3 regions of the Rhodococcus sovatensis genome follow, and region 1 is predicted to be linked to each of the others. Evidence: predicted binding sites of a transcription regulator. Region 1 holds the regulator's gene; each other region holds the start of a gene.

Region 1 (6,852 bases):
GGACCGCGCACGTACCCCCGATCAGCTCGCGGCAGTCGACAACGATCTCACGAGCGCAGAGAGCACCGCTGCTCATCGCCGTGGCTGCGTACCGAAAATCGAGTACCCGGAAACACTCCCGGTCAGCCTGCGGAAATCCGATATCGCAGACGCAATCGAGAACAACCAGGTCGTGATCGTCGCAGGTGAAACCGGTTCGGGAAAGACAACGCAGATTCCCAAGATCTGTCTCGAACTCGGACGCGGAATCCGCGGCACCATCGGCCACACTCAGCCTCGCAGGCTTGCTGCCCGAACGGTGGCTGAACGCATTGCGGAGGAAGTCGGCGAGAGCCTCGGCGAATCCATCGGATACAAGGTTCGCTTCACCGACCAGTCCTCGGAGTCGACGCTCGTCAAGCTGATGACCGACGGCATCTTGCTCGCCGAGATCCAGCGCGACCGCATGCTCAGGCAATACGACACACTGATCATCGACGAGGCGCACGAACGCAGCCTGAACATCGACTTCATCCTGGGCTACCTCGCACAGCTTCTCCCCCGACGCCCCGACCTCAAGGTCGTCATCACCTCGGCAACGATCGACCCCGAGCGCTTCGCCACACACTTCGCTCGCGATGGCGTCCCCGCTCCGATCATCGAGGTGTCGGGACGAACGTTCCCGGTCGAGATGCGCTATCGCCCACTGTCGGTGGATGTAGGCGAGACAAGGATCGATCTCGACCCGGTCGACGCCACCTGCGACGCCGTCGCCGAGCTGATCAGCGAGGGCGACGGCGACATACTCGTGTTTCTGTCCGGTGAGCGAGAAATTCGCGATACAGCAGATGCGCTGCGCGACAAGCAGCTTCGCGGCACCGAGATCGTTCCGCTGTACGCACGACTGTCAGCCGCCGAGCAGCATCGCGTGTTCACCCCGCACACCGGTCGCCGGGTCGTTCTGTCCACCAACGTCGCCGAGACGTCACTGACGGTCCCCGGAATTCGGTACGTCGTGGACCCGGGGACTGCACGGATCTCCAGGTACTCGTTGCGGACGAAAGTGCAACGCCTGCCCATCGAGCCGATCTCCCAGGCCTCGGCCCGCCAGCGTGCCGGTCGATGCGGTCGCGTCGCGGACGGCATCTGCATTCGCTTGTATTCGGAGGAGGATTTCGAGTCACGTCCTCAATTCACCGAACCCGAGATACTGCGCACCAATCTCGCCTCGGTCATCCTGCAGATGACGGCGTTGGGGCTCGGCAAGATCCAGCAGTTCCCATTCGTGGAACCGCCGGACCCACGAAGCATTCGCGACGGAATCGGCTTGCTCGAAGAGCTAGGTGCAGTGAAGCCTGCGACGAAGGACGGCGAATCGGAGCTGACCCCGATCGGGCGGGAGCTCGCGTCGCTTCCCGTCGATCCGCGGATGGCACGGATGCTCGTCGAAGCCAACAACACCGGGGCTCTCGCCGACGCCCTCGTCGTCGTATCGGCCCTGTCCATCCAGGATGTTCGAGAACGTCCCGTCGAGCACCAGCAGGCTGCGGACGAGAAGCACGCCCGGTTCGCCGTCGAGAACTCGGACTTCCTGGCCTACGTAGAGCTGTGGAAGTACCTGCGCGAGCAGCGCAACGACCTCTCGTCCAACCAATTCCGCCGAATGTGTCGCAACGAATATCTGCACTACCTCCGCATTCGCGAATGGCAGGACCTGCACGGTCAGCTCCGCCAGATCACACGCGGATTGGGCTGGACGATTCCGGACTCGCCGACTACGCCGGTCGCGCTGCACCAGGCTCTGCTGTCCGGCTTGCTCTCTCACATCGGGCTGCGAGAGGGAGACAAACGTGAATTTCTCGGAGCCCGTGGGACTCATTTCGCGGTGTTCCCTGGATCCGGACTGTTCAAGAAGCCGCCGCGCTGGGTGATGGCAGCAGAACTGGTCGAGACCGGCCGGCTCTGGGGACGGATGGCAGCCAGAATCGAACCGGAATGGGCGGAACGCCTTGCACCGCATCTGGTCAAGCGCACCTACTCGGAACCTCACTGGTCCGTCAAACGCCAATCGGCCATGGCATACGAACGGGTCACCCTCTACGGCATTCCGCTCGTCACCGGACGGCCCGCGAACTATCACACCATCGACGCCGAAGCCTCGCGTGAACTGTTCATCAGACATGCTCTCGTGCAGGGCGAGTGGAAGACTCAACACCCATTCTTCCACCGCAATCGCGAGTTGCTCGACGACGTCGGCGAGCTCGAGAACCGGGCGCGACGACGCGATATCGTGGTCGACGACGACGCCCTGTTCGACTTCTACGATGCTCGCATCGGCGCGGAGGCAGTGTCGGCGCGCCACTTCGACACTTGGTGGAAGAAGACCAGACGCACCAAGCCCGATCTGCTCGACTTCACGGCGGCCACCGTCGTCAACCCCGATGCCGCGTCGGTACTCGGGGGCGACTACCCCGACGCGTGGCGTCAGGGCGACATCCAGTTCCCGCTCGCCTATCAGTTCGAACCGGGTGCGGCCGCCGACGGTGTGACCGCTCGGATTCCGATCGCGCTCCTCGCCCAAGTTCAACCGGTCGGCTTCGATTGGCTCGTGCCAGGCATGCGATCGGAGCTCGTGTCGACGCTGATCAAGTTGCTACCCAAGGCTCAACGCCGCAACGTCGTCCCTGCACCGGACTTCGCCGCCGCAGCTCTGGCAGCGATGACACCACGCTCCGAACCGGTGACGACCGCGCTGGCCCGCGAACTGTCGCGCCTCGGCTCGTGCCGAATAGACCCGAGCGACTTCGACCTCGACGGACTACCCGCGCACCTGAAGATGACGTTCGTTGCAGTGGACACGGACGGACAAATACTCGGATCAGCCAAGGATCTCGTCGAGCTGCGGAAAGCGCTCGCGCCCAGAGTCACACGCGAGGTGGCCAGCGCAGTCGGCGGCGCCGAACGTGCGCCGGCGTTGGCATGGACCTCGTCGAGCCTCGGCACGCTCGACGAGACAGTCACCAAATCTGTCGGCGGACAGACGGTCACAGGTTATCCGGCACTGGTGAAGGAGAACGGGGGCATCGCAGTACGCGTTCTGAGCACACCTGCCAGTCAACGTGCCGCGATGCGCGACGGCACCCGTGCGCTCCTGCTCCAATCGGCGCCGCGCGGAACGAAAGCTCTGATCGCGGGCATTCCGACCCGTGAGCGTCTGGCGCTGGGACAGAACCCGTACGGCAGCCTCGACGATCTACTCGAGGACTGCCGTGCGAGCGCCGCCGACGAGTCGATGGACGCACATGGCGGACCGGTTCGATCTCCGGAGAAGTTCGCAGCACTGTCCAGAGCCGTCAATGCCGAGATCACCGACCGCACGTCGAGAATCCTTGCCCTCGTTCGACCGATCCTTGTCGAAGCACTCGGGCTACGCGCGATACTGGACACGACGCAGGGTGACGCTGCCGACGATGTGCGCGAGCAACTCGCCGGGCTGGTCTTCGACGGGTTCGTATTCGAATTCGGCTCGGCACACCTTGCGGAAATTCCGCGCTACCTGAACGCCGCATCTGTCCGACTGAACGCCCTACCGAGCAGCGCCGGGCGGGACGATGCAGGCATGGATGTTCTGGACCGGGTGTACGAAGCCTACGACCGGTTGCTGAAATCGCTGCCGGAGTCGCGACTTCACACCAAGCCCGTTCTCGACATCTTCTGGATGATCGAGGAACTGCGAGTCGGGCTGTTCGCCCAGAGCATTCGCACGGCCTACCCGGTCTCGGAGAAACGAGTACTCAAGGCTATCGATGCTGCTGGCCGGAACTGAGCTCGGCGAAACTAGTCGACCGAGGACGACTCGCGGTGCGCACGAAGGTCTTGGATTTCCTTCTCGAAGTCTTCGGCCGAACTGAAGGATCGGTACACCGACGCGAACCTGAGGTATGCGACCTCGTCGAGATCCCGCAACGGACCGAGGATTGCCAAACCCACCTCGTGGCTGGGGATCTCAGCGGAACCTGAGGCGCGAACTGCGTCTTCGACCTGCTGGGACAAAAGGTTCAACGCATCGTTGTCCACGTCGCGGCCCTGGCACGCCCGCCGGACACCTTTGACGACCTTGTCCCGTGAGAAAGGTTCGGTAACGCCGCTACGCTTGACGACTGCAAGCACCGCCGTTTCGACGGTGGTGAATCGGCGGCCGCATTCCGGACACGATCGCCGTCGACGGATTGCCTGCCCCTCGTCGGCTTCACGCGAATCCACCACGCGAGAGTCCGGATGCCTGCAGAACGGGCAATGCATGTGTGCGCCTCCGTCGTAGCCGTCGCACGCTCCCCGATCACTCCCGAGAGGTGCAGGCTTCGAGGATACTCGGAGCGTCACGTAGGCAACTCGATCGCCCAGCAAGCGAGGCGCCTGGCGCGACGGAGCGACCGTCTGAGTTGCCATGAACGTCGACTACGGCAAAGCAGGAACGGTAAGCAGCTGACCCTGTTCGACTGTGTTTACAGCAGGAGTGGATGCCGAGTCGATCGAGGCCGCGCGAAGATTCGCCACTGCGACGAATCCCAGAATCACCAGCGCAGTAACCAGGACGCCTACCACCATTGCTGTCCACGAGATCTTCTCGTCACGGTGTGCCCGGTCCACGCAGGCACCGGACGACCCGTGTGAACCGCCCTGTGGGGCAGCGCCGAGAACGTAGCGCCGACGCTCGTGCGTCGCGCGGCGTCTGTTGCGCACAGGCGCAGCAACCTGGGTGCGGTGATCGGTCAAGAGGCGGTGGTCGGTCAAGAGGCGGTGGTCGGTCAAGATAGTCATCGGAACCTCCGTGGTGTCGAACGCGATCGAACCCGTTATTCGATCAGGCGTTCGATGAACGCTTGTTCGAAGTTCTATCACGCGACTCCGACAAAGTCAGCAGAAAACGCGACACGGATCGAACAGATGTTTGATCACGAGGCATTTTCGGGCTAGATTCGTGTCAGAAACCACACGTCACATCCACCCCACGCGTTCAGGCGGTCGAAATTTTCATCCGCTACACATTGTCGAGACCGCGACGAACGCGCGTACGACCAGGAGGACCCACGAATGAAGGACGAGACCTCGTCAGGGTCGGCGAAGTCGACGACCAAGTCGGCAGGAAAACCGGCCGCTGTCCCGACCGCGAAAGCATTCGAGGGCGAAGGCACCGATATCAACGCCGGCCTGACCGAACGTCAGCGCAAGGTCCTCGAAGTCATTCGGGCGTCGGTCACCGAGCGTGGATATCCACCCAGTATTCGTGAGATCGGCGACGCGGTGGGTCTGACCTCGACCTCGTCGGTCGCACACCAGCTCCGCACGCTGGAACGCAAAGGATTTCTTCGTCGGGATCCGAATCGTCCGCGAGCTGTGGACGTCCGAGGACTCGACGAGGTACAGGCCGACCACGCGGCAGCTGTGGCCGACGGCTCGGCCCCGGACGGAGATCAGCTTCCGACGCCGACCTTCGTACCGGTGTTGGGAAGAATCGCAGCCGGCGGACCGATCCTCGCCGAGGAAGCGGTGGAGGATGTGTTTCCACTCCCCCGCGAGCTCGTCGGGCAGGGTTCGCTGTTTCTGCTCAAAGTCGTCGGCGAGTCGATGATCGACGCAGCGATCTGCGACGGCGATTGGGTGGTCGTCCGGCAGCAGAGCGTAGCCGACAACGGCGACATCGTGGCCGCGATGATCGACGGCGAAGCCACGGTGAAGACCTTCAAGCGCAGCAAGGGCGATGTGTGGCTGATGCCGCACAACCCACTGTTCGAGCCGATTCCGGGCAACGACGCTGCCATTCTCGGCAAAGTCGTAACGGTGATGCGCAAGCTCTGACCCGATACGAGAACGGCCCGCAACCAGAGGAGTTGCGGGCCGTTCTCGTATTGATCGAAGGTTACAGATCGAGTCCTCGACCGATGATCTCCTTCATGATTTCGGTTGTACCGCCGTAGATCGTCTGCACACGAGAATCCATGTACGCCTTGGCGATCGGGTATTCTTTCATGTAGCCGTACCCACCGTGCAACTGCAGGCACCTATCGATGAGCCGGACCTGGTTCTCTGTCGTCCACCATTTCGCCATGGCGGCTTCCTGGACTGTGAGCGTTCCGGCGTTGAGCAGTTCGATGAACTTGTCGACCATGATTCTGGTGGCCGTGGTCTCCGTCGCGAGTTCTGCGAGGACGAACCGTGTGTTCTGGAACTTGCCGATCGACTTTCCGAAAGCCTTACGGTCTCGGCAGTACTGGATCGTCATGTCCAGTGCAGACTCCATCGCTGCCGCGGCGACCACCGCAATCGACAGCCGCTCCTGAGGCAGATTCTGCATCAGGTAGATGAACCCCATGCCCTCGTCGCCGAGTAGGTTCGCAGCAGGAACTCGAACGTCGGTGAAGCTGAGTTCGGCGGTATCTTGCGCTTTCATGCCGATCTTGTCGAGATTGCGACCTCGCTCGAAGCCAGGCATGTCGCGCTCGACGACGAGGAGGCTGAAGCCCTGCGCGCCCTTCTCGGGGTCGGTACATGCGACGACGATGATGAGATCGGCATTGATACCGTTGGTGATGAAAGTCTTGGAGCCGTTGAGGACCCACTCGTCGCCGTCGCGCACCGCACGAGTCTTGATGCCCTGAAGGTCGCTACCGGTGCCAGGTTCCGTCATGGCGATCGCCGTGATCAATTCGCCCGAGCAGAACCCGGGTAGCCATCGCTGCTTCTGCTCGTCGTTCGACAGATCGATCAGGTACGGCGCGACGACGTCGTTGTGAAGTGTGAACCCGATCCCGCTGTACCCGCCGCGGGTAGTTTCCTCGGTGAGGATGGCGTTGTAGCGAAAGTCCTTGACCC
Region 2 (6,852 bases), 1.1 Mb from region 1:
CGACCCGGTCGCACAGATCATCCAGGATGCGCTGGTATCGGTGTCGGACCAACCTGGGTACCCGACGACGATCGGTACGGCGGCCCTGCGTACGGCGGCCATCGATGCGTTGGCTCGCAGATACGGTGTGACCGGGATCGACGTCGATGCAGTGCTGCCCGCAATCGGTACCAAAGAGATGATTGCGTGGCTGCCGACGCTGCTCGGCCTCGGGAAAGACGATCTCGTCGTCATCCCCGAGCTCGCGTACCCGACGTACGAAGTCGGCGCGCTGTTGGCCGGTGCACGCATCACCCGCGCCGATGGGCTCAACCGGCTCGGCCCCGAGAACGCATCTCTGGTGTTCGTGAATTCGCCGTCGAATCCGACCGGCAAAGTGTTGCCGGTCGACCATCTGCGCAAGGTCGTCGCTTGGGCGCGAGAGCGCGGCGCAGTGGTGGTCTCCGACGAGTGCTATCTGGGGTTGACCTGGGAGGCCGAAGCCGTCTCGATCCTCGACCCGCGAGTCTCCGACGGCGACCACACTGATCTTCTTGCCGTGCACTCGCTTTCCAAGACTTCGAACCTGGCAAGCTATCGCGCCGGGTTCGTCACCGGAGATCCTGTCCTGGTGAACGACCTCCTCGAGGTGCGCAAGCATGCGGGGATGATGGTGCCGCTTCCGATCCAGGCTGCCATGACTGTGGCGCTGGGCGACGACGAGCACGAGAATGTGCAGCGCGAGCGCTACCGTGCTCGCCGCACGGAACTGAAGAGCGCGATCGAGAAGGCCGGTTTCACCGTCGACCACTCCGAGGCCGGTCTGTACCTGTGGGCCACCCGAGGCGAGCCGTGCCGCGACACCGTCGACTGGCTCGCCGAGCGCGGCATCCTGGCGGCGCCAGGAGAGTTCTACGGCCCGGGTGGATCCCAGCACGTACGGATCGCCTTGACCGCGACGGACGAGCGTATTCACGCCGCGGCACAGCGATTGAGCAGCTAGCTGCCTCCGGTCATTCGTCTCCCCACCCTCCGCGCCTGATGCGAAGGATGTAGACGAGCTCGTTGCTTCCGAACGCCTCTACCGTCGTGAATCGCTTGGGTTCGGTATTGGTCGACGGGTTTCGAGCGTGTGCTTCTTCGTAGATCTGCGTCGCGCGTAGGTCGGCGAGCTCGACTCGCGTCCAGAAGTCGTCGGATTGGACGGAGTAGACGAGTCTCGGAGCACCGTCGGTGACATGTTCGATGTCCAGGTCGTCGTCGGTGTCGAGGTCGTCCTCCAGTTCTTCCTCGGTGTCCGCGTCCTGTTCCGCATCGGTCCCGATGAGATAGACGCCGGGCTGCAAGTCTCCGGCGGGGACGGTCATGTATTCGGCGTAGTCGCCGGTGTCGATTCCGTCGGCATCCATGTATGTACGGTAGCCATGTGCTGCTTCGTTCATTGAACCCACTCGCCGTCGCCCGCGGCGAGGACATTCCCGACGCCGTCACCATCGGCGATATTGCATTGTCCCGCGCCGACATTCTCGGTGCCGCGACGTCGGTCGCCGAGCGCATAGCCCAGGCAGAGCGACTGGCTGTGCTGGCGACACCGTCGGTCAAGACCGTGCTCGCGGTTGTCGGCTGTCTCATCGCCGGAGTCACAGTCGTCCCTGTCCCGCCGGATGCGGGCCCAGCAGAGCGTGAGCACATACTGCGCGACTCGGGCGCGCAGGCATGGCTGGGGGAGGCGCCGGAGGACACGGCAGGACTGCAGGTATTACCCGTCCGGCAGCACGCCAGGTCGTGGCACAGCTATCCAGACCCGCACCCGTCGTCGATAGCGTTCGTCCTCTACACCTCCGGCACTACAGGTCCTCCCAAGGGCGTGCTGCTGTCCCGTCAGGCCATCGCTGCGGGTATCGATGCGCTCGCCGAGGCCTGGCAGTGGACGTGGAAAGACACACTCGTGCACGGTCTTCCGCTGTTCCATGTGCACGGGCTCATACTCGGTCTGCTCGGACCGCTGCGTGTCGGAAGCCCGGTGATTCACACAGGCAAGCCGACGCCTGCGCTCTACGCAGCAGCCCACGGATCGCTCTACTTCGGTGTGCCGACAGTCTGGTCGCGGATTGCGGCCGACGAGGACTCCGCCCGCGCGCTGTCCACTGCACGGCTCCTCGTCTCGGGAAGTGCACCGTTGCCCGTCCCCGTGTTCGAGAAGCTGCGCGCTCTTACCGGGCAGGCGCCGATCGAGCGATACGGCATGAGCGAGACCCTCATCACGATCAGCACCCGCGCCGACGGCGACCGCAGGCCGGGCTCGGTGGGGCTGCCGGTGAAAGGCGTCGAGACTCGGTTGCGCGGTGAGAACGAGGAAATCCTGCCGCACGACGGCGAGTCCATCGGAGCACTGCAGGTACGCGGACCCATGATGTTCGACGGATACCTGAACAACCCGGAAGCGACGGCCAAGTCGTTCACCGAGGACGGCTGGTTCGACACCGGCGATGTGGCCGTCGTCGACCCCGACGGCTTTCACCGCATCGTCGGACGAGCATCGACGGACCTGATCAAGTCCGGCGGCTACCGCGTGGGCGCGGGTGAGATCGAGACCGTTCTGCTCGGTCACGCCAGCGTCGACGAGGTGGCCGTGGTCGGGGTTCCCGACGAGGATCTCGGACAACGGATCGTCGCATTCGTGGTCGGCAGCGACGTGGAGTCGCAGGTGCTGATAGATCTGGTGGCGTCCGAGCTGTCGATCCACAAGCGGCCCAGGGAAATCCGCGTCGTGGAGTCGCTTCCTCGCAACGCAATGGGCAAGGTGCAGAAGAAGCTGTTGGGGTAGATTCACGCGCTCTACGGAGTTCGGCGAAGGTTCCCGTCGACGGTTATCCGGCCGGTCAACACCAACACGACGGTAGCTGCTGGTGCGCTGAGTTCCGGACCATCTCCCACACGGAAGTCGACATCGGAGGCAACGAGCGTGCGTCCTGCGAGATCGCCACCGAAATAGGCGATACGGTCTCTGTCCCTGATGGTCTGCAGTACTACTTGCAACGCTTCGCGGGTAGCCGTCGACGGGACGCCGAGGCCCTCGGTGAGGTCGAGTCCATGAATGACGTCGTGGCAGAGTGAATCGACGAGATCACCTCCCGGGGGTGACCAGTCGGTGGTCACATTCTCGCGCAACGAATCGACCAGTTCGGTCCTCGTCATGCGGTTCACGTCGCGGCGCGCGAGCGAGTCGGCGGCCTTGTCGAAGTTGCCGCGTGAGCGAAGCATCGCCACCGCCAAACGCGGCATGCCGATCCGAAAACTCATCGACAGGTGAGCTGCGAGGTGCTCGGTGGTCCATCCGCTGCACAGAGTCATCCGACGCCATTGGTCGTCGGTGAGGGTGTCGAGCAACGCGACCGTTGCCGCGCGCTGCTCGCTGGTCATCTTTCTGATCAGGTCATCACTGAAGTTCGATGGCACAGTCGAGTGCTCCTTCGTATCCGAGTCGATCTGCTGGAGGTACCGACTCGGTGGGGAAGCGAAAGTCACCGCGAGTGTGGTGGGAGCGTTCTAGGCGAGGGTGCCGAATCCGACGATCGCCGAGTCGGACAGCACATCGACGGTGTGGACACGAATCTTCCCGAGCTCGTTGCCGCCCACAGTGGTTGCGGTGTCGCCATCGACCGCGACGACGATGTTGGTGTGCTGGCCGACCCAGCTGCTGTTGTCGTACAACACCACATCGCCGACCGAAGGGACGTATCCCTTCGGTTCGAACTTGCCCTGCGCCTGGTAGTACTCCGTGAGCGTGTACACCCCCGGGATTCGCCAGCTGCCCGAGTTCGGGTTGCTCAGCGGTTGTCCGGCCTCGTTCATGATCCAGCTGACGAAGTTCGCGCACCACGCCTCGTCGACGCCCTCGGAATAGAACGTCCCCGGACGTTGCCGCTCGTGTTCGGCTCGGACGAGCTCGACTACCGTCGCCTGCTCGGAGGTGAGGGCTGACGTGTCGATCTCGGGGAACGGCGTCGTGTCCCATGGCAAGTATCGGCTCGGCGCCACCCACAGGACGCCTGCAGCGATCACGATCACCGCCGCGATAATCCCCGCGATCCACCGAGCAGTGCGACGCTTGGGCTTGGCGGGGGAGTCGATGCTCATCCATCGAATGTACCGGCTGGTCTGAAGTATGAGCTGGTTCGGGAACCGCATCAGCCCAAGACGGGGTTCGGATGTGAGCTGATTCGCGCGAATGGGGGTGCGTCTGTGCAGGTTTGGTGACTGTGTCGGTGGGGTGGGTTACAGTTCTTGCACGAATCGAACATACATTCGAATAATGCGGAGGTGACCGAGCATGGCGGCGACTGAGCGTGAGGGCACCCTGCTCGACGATGTGATTGGCCTCGACGAAGCGGTCTCCGCATACACAGCCTTCAACGCCGCCCACGCGCACTACCTCGCCTCTGTCGAACGCTTCTACGACTCCCGAATCGCACGCTTCGACACCGAATCGATCCCACGCTCCCTCGACGCCGACCGTATCGCCCACACCTCAGCGATCAACGAGCTCGCCTGCGCCACTACCACCACACCCGGAACCCTAGAGTCCGCACTGAACGTCTGGTGGGGTAGCAGAACCTGCTACCGAGAACTGTTCACCGACGGCGCCATCAGCCTGGAGATTCTCCGCACCATCCGCGACCACACGCTCGGCGCGGCACCGGAAATCCTCGCCGCCCTCGAACCCGACATCGTCGCCGCCACCGCTCACTTCACCCGCGAACGACTCGGCCGCGAAATCGACCGAATGATCACCACCCTGGACCCCGACTTCGACACCCGCGCCCGCAGACGCGCCGCGAACACCACCAAAAAAGTACGCCTCACCCCACTGCCACGCGGAATGGCCCGCATGTCCGCCGTCCTCGGCGCGGCCGACGCCGCCGAACTCACCGCACTCCTCGACAGCCAAACCGCACGCGTATGCCCCCTAGACCCCCGTACCCTCGACACCCGCAGATCCGACGCCTTCATCGCCCTCACCCGCGGCGGACACCTCACCTGCCTCTGCGGACAACCCCACTGCCTCGCAACCGAGCCAGCCCCCACCGAAAGTAGGTCCGAAGACAGTGGACCGGGTGACTGTGGACCGGGTGACTGTGGGCCGGGCGGCTGTGGTGACGGTGGCTCTGACGATGGTGGGTCCGACGATGGTGGGCCGGGTGAGGGCGAGCCTGGCGGTGGTGGACCCGGTGACAGTGGCTCTGGTGAGGGGGGACCGGGCGACGGCTCTCGAACTCCCTTCCCCGCAGCCCCCGACGCCGGGCACTGCACCTGCGGACGCCCACTCCCCGACGCCGTCCGCCACCCAGACGGCATGAGCACCCCGCCATCGACACCACTGATCCACATCACCGCCGACCTCGAAACCGTCCTCGGAATCCACAACCACTCGGCCTACCTGCACGGCTACGGACACTTCGACCCCACCACCCTGCGCGAGATGGCCCGCGACGCCACCTGGCAAATCATCTTCACCGCCAGCCGCCGCTACCTCGACACCCTCACCGACCACGACCCACCACCACAACCCGAACCACCACACACCCCGCACTGCACCTGCACCTGCGGCGCACAGTCACGCCCAACAGGCACCGGCACAGGCACGGGCATGAGTACGGGCGGGGGAACTGCCGCGGGCAGAACGCTGGCCGAGTTCCTCGACCGCGCCGCAAACGAACACGAGCAGCACACCTCCTCACTACCGACCCGCATGAATGCCCCGAACGCCGAACAACGAGCAGACGACCGCCGCCGCACCGCCCTCGACAACCACACCGACAACCACACCGACAACAAACCCGAACCTCACCCCGACACAGATACCGATACCGATACCGATACCGGCATGATCTACGACCCCGACACCCTCGCTCAGATGGTCGGGCCCGAACCTATCAGCGCCACAACCGACCTCGTCGTGGGGCGTACCACAACCCTGCCCGCCGGACACCTCCCGGACCCACCCACCCCAACAGAGACAAACCCACCCGCCGGCACTCTCCCGAGGCTGACAGCGGGACTCCTCGCCGAGCACTACCGCACCCTCGTCGCCGACGATTCCACTCATAGCCACGCCGAATACCCCGACGGCCACGGAGGACACCACACACCGCCGCCCGGGGCGCTGCGCTACACCCCCAGCGCAACCCTTGCACAGTGGGTCCGCACTCAGCATCCCACCTGCCGACACCCCGGCTGCACCGTTCCCTCGGTCCGCTGCGACCTCGACCACATCGTCGAATTCGACCACCGCAACCCCGAACACGGAGGCTGGACCATCGCCACTAACCTCGGCCCCTTCTGCCGCACCCACCACAACCTCAAAACCAGCAAACTGTGGACCACCGAACGACTCCCCGACGACGTCATCCGCACCACCGACCCACACGGCAACAACTACTTCAGCCCACCCGAGCTATGACCGCCCACTTGACCTTCGGGTTACCCGAGACCTGAGGATGAACGAGTGACCACATCGGAACTGATGACAATCGGAGCATTCGCTCGCGCAACGGGTTTGACACCTGGCTCGCTGCGCTTCTACGCAGATTCGTCCGTGCTGCTGCCGGCATGGGTGGACGAGTCGACCGGTTATCGCTACTACGCACCCGAACAAGTTGCGCAAGCCGTGACCGTCAGGCGTCTTCGAGAGATCGATATGCCGCTGGACAAGGTAGCGCGTGTCCTCGCCGGCGACACCGCGCACATCGACGAGCACGTCAACATCCTGTTCGACGACGCTCACCGAGCTCGACAGGCGGCAGGCGACATACGCGCAGCACTCCACCCCGAGAAAGGGAAAACCATGATGACTGTGAACGGACCGATCTT
Region 3 (6,852 bases), 1.6 Mb from region 1:
GTAGGTTCGGTGGCTGTTCAGAATGGTGGGTAGCGGTAGCGGTCGCGTGCTGTGACGATGGCTCGGTGTTCGAGAAACCGTTCTCTGAGGAAGATCGCTTCTTCGCGGGCTTTCGGGTCCTCGAGTCGGGCGATATCGCCGAGTGAGGGCACGAAGGCTGCTCTGTCGGTGTCGATCAGATCGCCCCACTCGCTGTTCTCGCCGATGTTGGTTTCCCACCAGGTGGGTTCGTAGAGGTCATCGGCGGGTCGCTCGCGAACAGATGCCGCTGCCGCCTCCTCGGGAGCACATGGGTCAGCGACGTGTTGGTAGTAGTGATCGGTCGCGGGGTCCGGTGACGGTGACGAGGGCCGGTTGTGGACGAAATCGTCCGGAACCATCACCGACCCGTACGTCGAGGGTGTGATCCTGCGTAGACCTGAACATGAGGTCCAGAAGATTCCGTCTCCGTTCAATCGTGCTGCGGCCCACAGCTTCAGTGTTTTCGCTTGGTGATGGTAGTGGCACAGTGGTTGCAGATTCGACTGGATCGTCCAGCCGCCGGCGACCGGGTCGTTGTGGTCGAACGCGACGATGTGGTCGATGTCGCATCGGGCTGCGGGCACACTGCAGCCCGGGAAGGTGCACGTGCAATATGTTGCGCGCGTGAGCGCGACGAGTTCTGCCGATGGCCGGTACGTCAGTGCCCCCGGCGGTGGTTCGGTCATACCGCCGTGACCGTCCGGGTCACTCCCCGCCGCCAGTGACGGATCCGCGGCGGCTGCGGCGAGGAAAGCAGCAATAGCCTCCGACAGTGCCACCTCACCACCCGCGGAGGACCGTGCACGCCCAGCACCTCCTGCCACAGGTGAACGAGTTCGTCCGAGTGTCGGATCGGGAAGCGACGCGGCAGGACGAACCCGGCCCCGCGCGATGATCCGGAACGCACGCGGTCCACCGGCCGACCCGGAATTGGCGACACCACCACCAGACTCGGGCTCGGGCTCGGGCGCGGGCGCAGGCTCGGTCTCGGTCTCGGTCACGGACTCGGGCTCGGGGGCGGCGTCGGGGCTCGCCTGTGCCCGGGCAGCGTCGAGCACTTCGGTGAGAAAGACCTGCCATCGAGCATCACCGGCGATCATGCGCGCGGTCTCCGGATCGAGGACGGTCCCATCACCGAGAGTGGCCGGGTCACCGGACAATCCGAGCAGCGACTCGATACTGATCATGATCTGCAGCAGATGCGTACGGCGAGGCTTCATCAAATCCGCAGCACCACCGACCGCACACCCCTGATGGCCACACAGGCACGCGATCACATCCTCACGGTGAATCAGCGCAATCAACGCATACCCACGCAACTGCTTCTTGCTCCGCGGATCACGCGAACACACAGTCCCGGCCAACTCCTCGAGAAGGGAGTCACATTCGGCGCCCTCGAGCGCCGTCATCTTCGCAAACAAACTCGCCATACCGTCATCGCATCGCTTGATGCTCGCGCACCGTTCCTCGGATTCGGCAGCCTTTCGTGCCGCGTTCGCCTCGGCGTCGTCATGGTCGATCCACCGACTCCACACCCGCTCACGCAGCGCCTTGGCATTGCAGCGATACGCTGCAGCCAGCACATCAGCCTCGATCGCCTGCACCGTCTCATCACTGGCCTTGACCAACGTCAACGCAATCGCCCGCACCCGCGAATAATCCAGATCACCCGCAGCGAACGCAGCATCGACCCCATGCAGACGCCACGCCAACTGCTTACCGACCACGATCATCTCCCGCGTGACCGTCCGAGACAGCGACAGCGCCACCGCTGCTTCACATTCAGCAGCCCTCTCCGCACGCGCAAGATCGGCATCCCCACCGGCATCGAACAGCTCCGCCTCCGCACACACCCGGAAATCGACAAGACCGTACAACCGACGAACCAGGACCGCCGACGCAACATTCTCAGCACGCCGGGCATCGGACAAGCCGACCAGCAAGCTCGACACACCCAACTCGGTCTCGCGTCGCCACTCGTCCATATCGCCCCCCGGCATCCCCATAACACGAAGACTACTCGAACACCTGTTCGAACGCAAGGGTTCAGCGAGGAACACCGCCTCGAACCTCGCAGGATTCGAGAGCCACTTCGGGAACAATCCGCGCCGCGGGAAAGTTGGTCGGAGCATGACGCGAGTGGCGGTAGCAACAGCATTCGGTGGACCGGAAGTCGTACGCATCGTGGACGAGGCTGTCGCCGCACCCGCGGCAGGTCAGGTACTCGTCGAGGTCAAGGCGATCGGCGTGAACCCGTTCGACTACAAGTCGTACAGCGGGGCATTCGGGACGGATCCTTCGACTCTTCCCCTGCACCTCGGTAGCGAGGCAAGTGGTGTCGTGGTCGCGGTGGGGAACAACTCGTCAGGTCCGGGTGGTCCTGTTTCCGTGGGCGACGAGGTAATCGTGTCGGGCGCGCAAGGGACGTACGCCGAAAAGCTCTTGGTACCGGCCGAAGCCGTACTGCCGAAGCCGAAGACACTGAATTGGGAAGTTGCAGCCGGTCTGCTCGCGGTAGCGGGCACCGCGTTCGACACCCTCGAAGTGACCGGCGTATCGGAGGGGGACACCGTGCTCGTGCACGGTGCAGCGGGTGGTGTCGGATCGATGGTCGTTCAACAAGCGAAGGCGCGCGGAGCCCGCGTCATCGGCACTGCGCGTGCCGTCAACCATGATGCGCTGCGCGCCTACGGTGCGGAGCCGGTCGAATACGGCGACGGTCTGCTGGATCGAATCCACGAGATCGCGCCCAGCGGTATCGACGTCGCCATCGACACCGCGGGCACGGACGAGGCGGTGGACGTGTCGTTGGCATTGGTCGCCGACAAGAAGCGCATCGTCACTATCGCGGCGATGGGGCGCGCTACCGAGGACGGCTTCGTGTCGGTCGGGGGTGGGGACGGAGAAAGCGCGAAGCGGCGCAAGGCGGCTCGCCTCGATTTGGTGAACTTGGCTGGCGCAGGCGAATTGACGGTTCAGATCGCCAAGACCTTTCCGCTCGACCAGGCAGCCGAGGCGCACCAGGCACTGAAATCGGAGCACCCGCGCGGAAAGTTCATTCTGATCCCTTGACCGGCATCAGTAGTGGGACACGTCGAAACTACCTCGTCACTCCAGCTTGAAGCCGACCTTCACCGTAACCTGAAAGTGCGCGATAGCACCGTTTTCGATGTGGCCCCGGGTCTCGACGACCTCGAACCAGTCCAGGTTCTTCAGCGTGGCGTTCGCGCGTGCGATTGCCTTGCGCACGGCATCGTCGCTGCTCTCGCTCGAGGTTCCGACGATCTCGGTGACGCGGTAGACGTTGTCGCTCATGTGACGATGCTCCTGCTCGGTCGGTGGTCATCAGTCGTGCACGTCCATGCTTCTATGGATTCCTCGGATTCGAGGCATATTCGCGAGGCAGCTGCATGCTGATTCGCGCGGAATACGACAATGAGAGGCGGACGGTGAGTACGCAGTCCATCGGCGAACCCGACATCCACCCACTCGACGACCCCATCCGGGGGTCGCTGCGGGGAGCACACTCGCGGTTCGCGCAGACCGTCGGCAAGACCTCGCGCTTCGATCCGGAAATTTCACCGTTTCTCGGCCACCCGCCCGTCATCGAGGACGCGGACTTCGATGACATCGTGGAACTTTTCGGTCCCGGTCAAGTGGTCTCCCTGCGCGGCGTCGACCATCGTGTTCCCGCGCACTGGCACATCGTCGATCGATTCGAACTGGTACAGCTCGTCGGTCACCACCTCGATACTCGACCGCACCCCGATGCAGTCGTACTCGGGGCGTCGGACGTCCCTGACATGCTCGAACTCGTCAGGCAGACCAAACCCGGCCCGTTCCTGTCGCGTACCCACGAGCTCGGCACGTACCTCGGCATCAGGGAGGGTGGCAGGCTCGCCGCGATGGCCGGTGAACGGATGCGTCCGACCGGCTGGACCGAGATCAGCGCCGTGTGCACCGACCCTGCCTATCGGGGGAGGGGGCTGGCAACCGAGCTCGTTCGGGCCGTCGGCCACGGTATCCGCGAACGCGGGGAAACACCGTTTCTGCACGCGTCGGCCTCGAACGAAAGCGCCATCCGCCTGTATTTGTCGATTGGATTCGAGCTTCGCGAGAGGTCGCTGCTGACGCTGGTGCGCACGCCCACGAGCAGTCTCGACGGTGGACCGGCATGATGGAGTGGTGGCCGACTCACCGGAAACCCGTCCCGACGAGCGCTTCACCCTCGCCAGCGAACGGACGTTTCTCGCGTGGATGCGCACGTCGTTGGGACTGCTCGCCGGCGGCATAGCCGTCGTACATCTTGTTCCCGACTTCAGCACTGGATGGGTCAGGACGACGCTCGGTCTCGTGTTGATCGTGATGGCGGCATCCGCATCGATGGTCGGGCTTCGGAGATGGCTGCAGGTTCGTAAAGCCCTCGAAACCGGTGCACCGATGCCCGAGGCCAAAGACCTCTGGATCTTCGCTGTCGGGATCGGAGCCATCGCTGTGCTGGCGGCCGTAGTCACGGTATTGGGAATCAAGTAGTCGGTCCAGTGTGTCGGGCATCTCGACGCAGAGTGCACAATCGGAACACTTAGCGGTCTTAGAGAGGAAGCAGCGCGTGGCGAAGGCTTTGAAACTCGGATACAAGGCGTCGGCGGAACAGTTCGGTCCGCGGGAGCTCGTCGAACTCGGCGTTCTCGCAGAGCAGCACGGAATGGACTCCGCGACGGTCAGCGACCACTTCCAGCCGTGGCGACACGAAGGTGGGCATGCACCGTTCTCGCTGGCATGGATGACGGCGGTCGGCGAGCGAACCAACACGATCCAGCTCGGCACCTCGGTGTTGACGCCGACGTTCCGCTACAACCCCGCGGTCATCGCACAAGCCTTCGCGACGATGGGCTGCCTGTACCCGGGGCGGATCATGCTCGGCGTCGGCACCGGTGAAGCTCTCAACGAAATCGCGACCGGATTCACCGGCGAATGGCCCGAGTTCAAGGAACGCTTCGCACGGCTGCGCGAGTCCGTTCGGCTGATGCGCGAACTGTGGCTCGGAGACCGCGTCGACTTCGACGGCGACTACTACACCACCAAGGGCGCGTCGATCTACGACGTTCCCGAGGGCGGTATTCCGGTCTACATCGCGGCCGGCGGGCCTGTAGTGGCGCGGTACGCAGGGCGCGCAGGTGACGGATTCATCTGTACCTCCGGCAAAGGCATGGAGCTCTACACCGACAAGCTGCTTCCCGCCGTCGAAGAAGGCGCAGGCAAGGCCGAGCGCGACTCCGGCGAGATCGACAAGATGATCGAAATCAAGATCTCGTACGACACCGACCCCGACCTGGCGTTGGAGAACACTCGCTTCTGGGCACCGCTGTCGTTGACGCCGGAGCAGAAGCACTCCATCGAGGATCCGATCGAAATGGAGAAGGCTGCCGACGAACTGCCGATCGAGCAGGTCGCCAAGCGCTGGATCGTCGCCTCCGACCCAGACGAGGCCGTCGGACTCGTCAAGCAGTACACCGACGCGGGCCTGAACCACCTCGTCTTCCACGCCCCGGGCCACGACCAGAAGCGGTTCCTCGAACTCTTCGAGCGTGATTTGGCGCCGAGGCTCCGCGCGCTCGGCTGAGTTCAAGTAGTTCGCAGGCACCACACCGCTTGAAAGGTCCATTCATACGTCTATGGCGTATGAATGGACCTTTCAAGCGATGGTGGCCGGGCAGTCGGACCGCTTGAACGGACCTTTGCAGCTATCTGATCGTATGAATGGACCATTCAAGCGATGGTGGACGGGTCAAGCCGCGGACCATTCAAGCGATGGTCGACGGCTCAGCCCGCAGCCAGTGCGAACATCCTCATGTCCCGGTCGGTGCGATTCTTGTACTCTCCGTACACGCGGACCATGTCGTTGAAGGCGTCGTAGATTCTCGCTTTCTCGGCGCCGGTGACGGGTGTTGCCGTGACCGGGATTTTCTTGCCCCCGATGGCGACGGTTGCCCGGGGGTCGGCGAGCAGATTCGACGTCCACGCCGGATGGTGCTGCTGCCCGAAGTTGCTGCCGACGACGAAGAGTCGATCACCCTCGCGGTAGTACAGCAGCGGTGACGTCCGGGGCTCGCCGGACTTGCGGCCCGTCGTGGTCAAGAGCACGACCGGCGCGGCGATGGGACCGAGAACGGTGAACCGCCCGTTCGTGCGTTCGAGCAGCGCTCTGTCGACGCCCGCCAAATTTCTGATCACCCACGAACCGGGCTTGGTGGCCGCGAACGCAATCGCGGGCTTACGGATGAAGCTGGTCTCGCTGCCCCAACGGACGTCGGGAAACGGTGATTCGGCCATGACCGATCTGACTCCCGCAGGTCACGTTCTGTCAACTACCGACCCGCTACGCTGGCGGGCATGGCCGAGCCAGCATCGAGCATCTATATCGCCTCACCCGAGGGTGACACCGGGAAATCGACCATCGCATTGGGTGTGCTGCAGATGTTGTGTGCCTCCGCTGCCCGCGTCGGGGTGTTCCGTCCCATCGCGCGGTCGACGACGGAGACCGACTACATTCTCGAACTCCTCATCGACCACACGACGGCGGATCTGTCGTACGAGCAGTCGCTCGGTGTCTCGTACGAGGCGGTCCATTCGGATCCTGATGCCGCGCTCGGGGACATCGTCGCCAAATTCCACGATGTCGCGGCCCAGTGTGACGCCGTGGTCATCGTCGGCAGCGACTACACCGACGTCGGCAGTCCCAGCGAACTGAGCTTCAACGCGCGTATCGCGGCGAACCTCGGCGCCCCGGTCCTTCTCGCGTTGAGTGGATCGGAGAGGACGACGGAAGAG

What was found. Region 1 encodes LexA, which represses DNA repair genes until DNA is damaged. Its sites were predicted from a motif close to CGAACANNTGTTCG; they were not measured.
Region 2: the regulator LexA is predicted to act here: its motif matches at 4,277-4,290, upstream of WDS16_RS15980 (HNH endonuclease signature motif containing protein).
Region 3: the regulator LexA is predicted to act here: its motif matches at 2,043-2,056, upstream of WDS16_RS18270 (HNH endonuclease signature motif containing protein).

What each region holds. Positions count from the first base shown of each region.
Region 1 covers NZ_CP147846.1:2,355,354-2,362,205, forward strand. Annotated here, with positions in the region: gene hrpA (ATP-dependent RNA helicase HrpA) at 1-3,805, shown strand, start outside; gene nrdR (transcriptional regulator NrdR) at 3,817-4,281, opposite strand; gene WDS16_RS10980 (hypothetical protein) at 4,438-4,800, opposite strand; gene lexA (transcriptional repressor LexA) at 5,074-5,838, shown strand; gene WDS16_RS10990 (acyl-CoA dehydrogenase family protein) at 5,900-6,852, opposite strand, start outside.
Region 2 covers NZ_CP147846.1:3,463,661-3,470,512, reverse strand. Annotated here, with positions in the region: gene dapC (succinyldiaminopimelate transaminase) at 1-982, shown strand, start outside; gene WDS16_RS16000 (hypothetical protein) at 993-1,388, opposite strand; gene WDS16_RS15995 (acyl-CoA synthetase) at 1,406-2,806, shown strand; gene WDS16_RS15990 (maleylpyruvate isomerase family mycothiol-dependent enzyme) at 2,818-3,438, opposite strand; gene WDS16_RS15985 (CHAP domain-containing protein) at 3,529-4,119, opposite strand; gene WDS16_RS15980 (HNH endonuclease signature motif containing protein) at 4,313-6,442, shown strand; gene WDS16_RS15975 (MerR family transcriptional regulator) at 6,488-6,852, shown strand, end outside.
Region 3 covers NZ_CP147846.1:3,934,385-3,941,236, reverse strand. Annotated here, with positions in the region: gene WDS16_RS18275 (hypothetical protein) at 1-33, shown strand, start outside; gene WDS16_RS18270 (HNH endonuclease signature motif containing protein) at 18-2,027, opposite strand; gene WDS16_RS18265 (NADP-dependent oxidoreductase) at 2,152-3,093, shown strand; gene WDS16_RS18260 (dodecin) at 3,130-3,336, opposite strand; gene WDS16_RS18255 (GNAT family N-acetyltransferase) at 3,471-4,199, shown strand; gene WDS16_RS18250 (YidH family protein) at 4,207-4,554, shown strand; gene fgd (glucose-6-phosphate dehydrogenase (coenzyme-F420)) at 4,631-5,644, shown strand; gene WDS16_RS18240 (nitroreductase/quinone reductase family protein) at 5,845-6,354, opposite strand; gene pta (phosphate acetyltransferase) at 6,415-6,852, shown strand, end outside.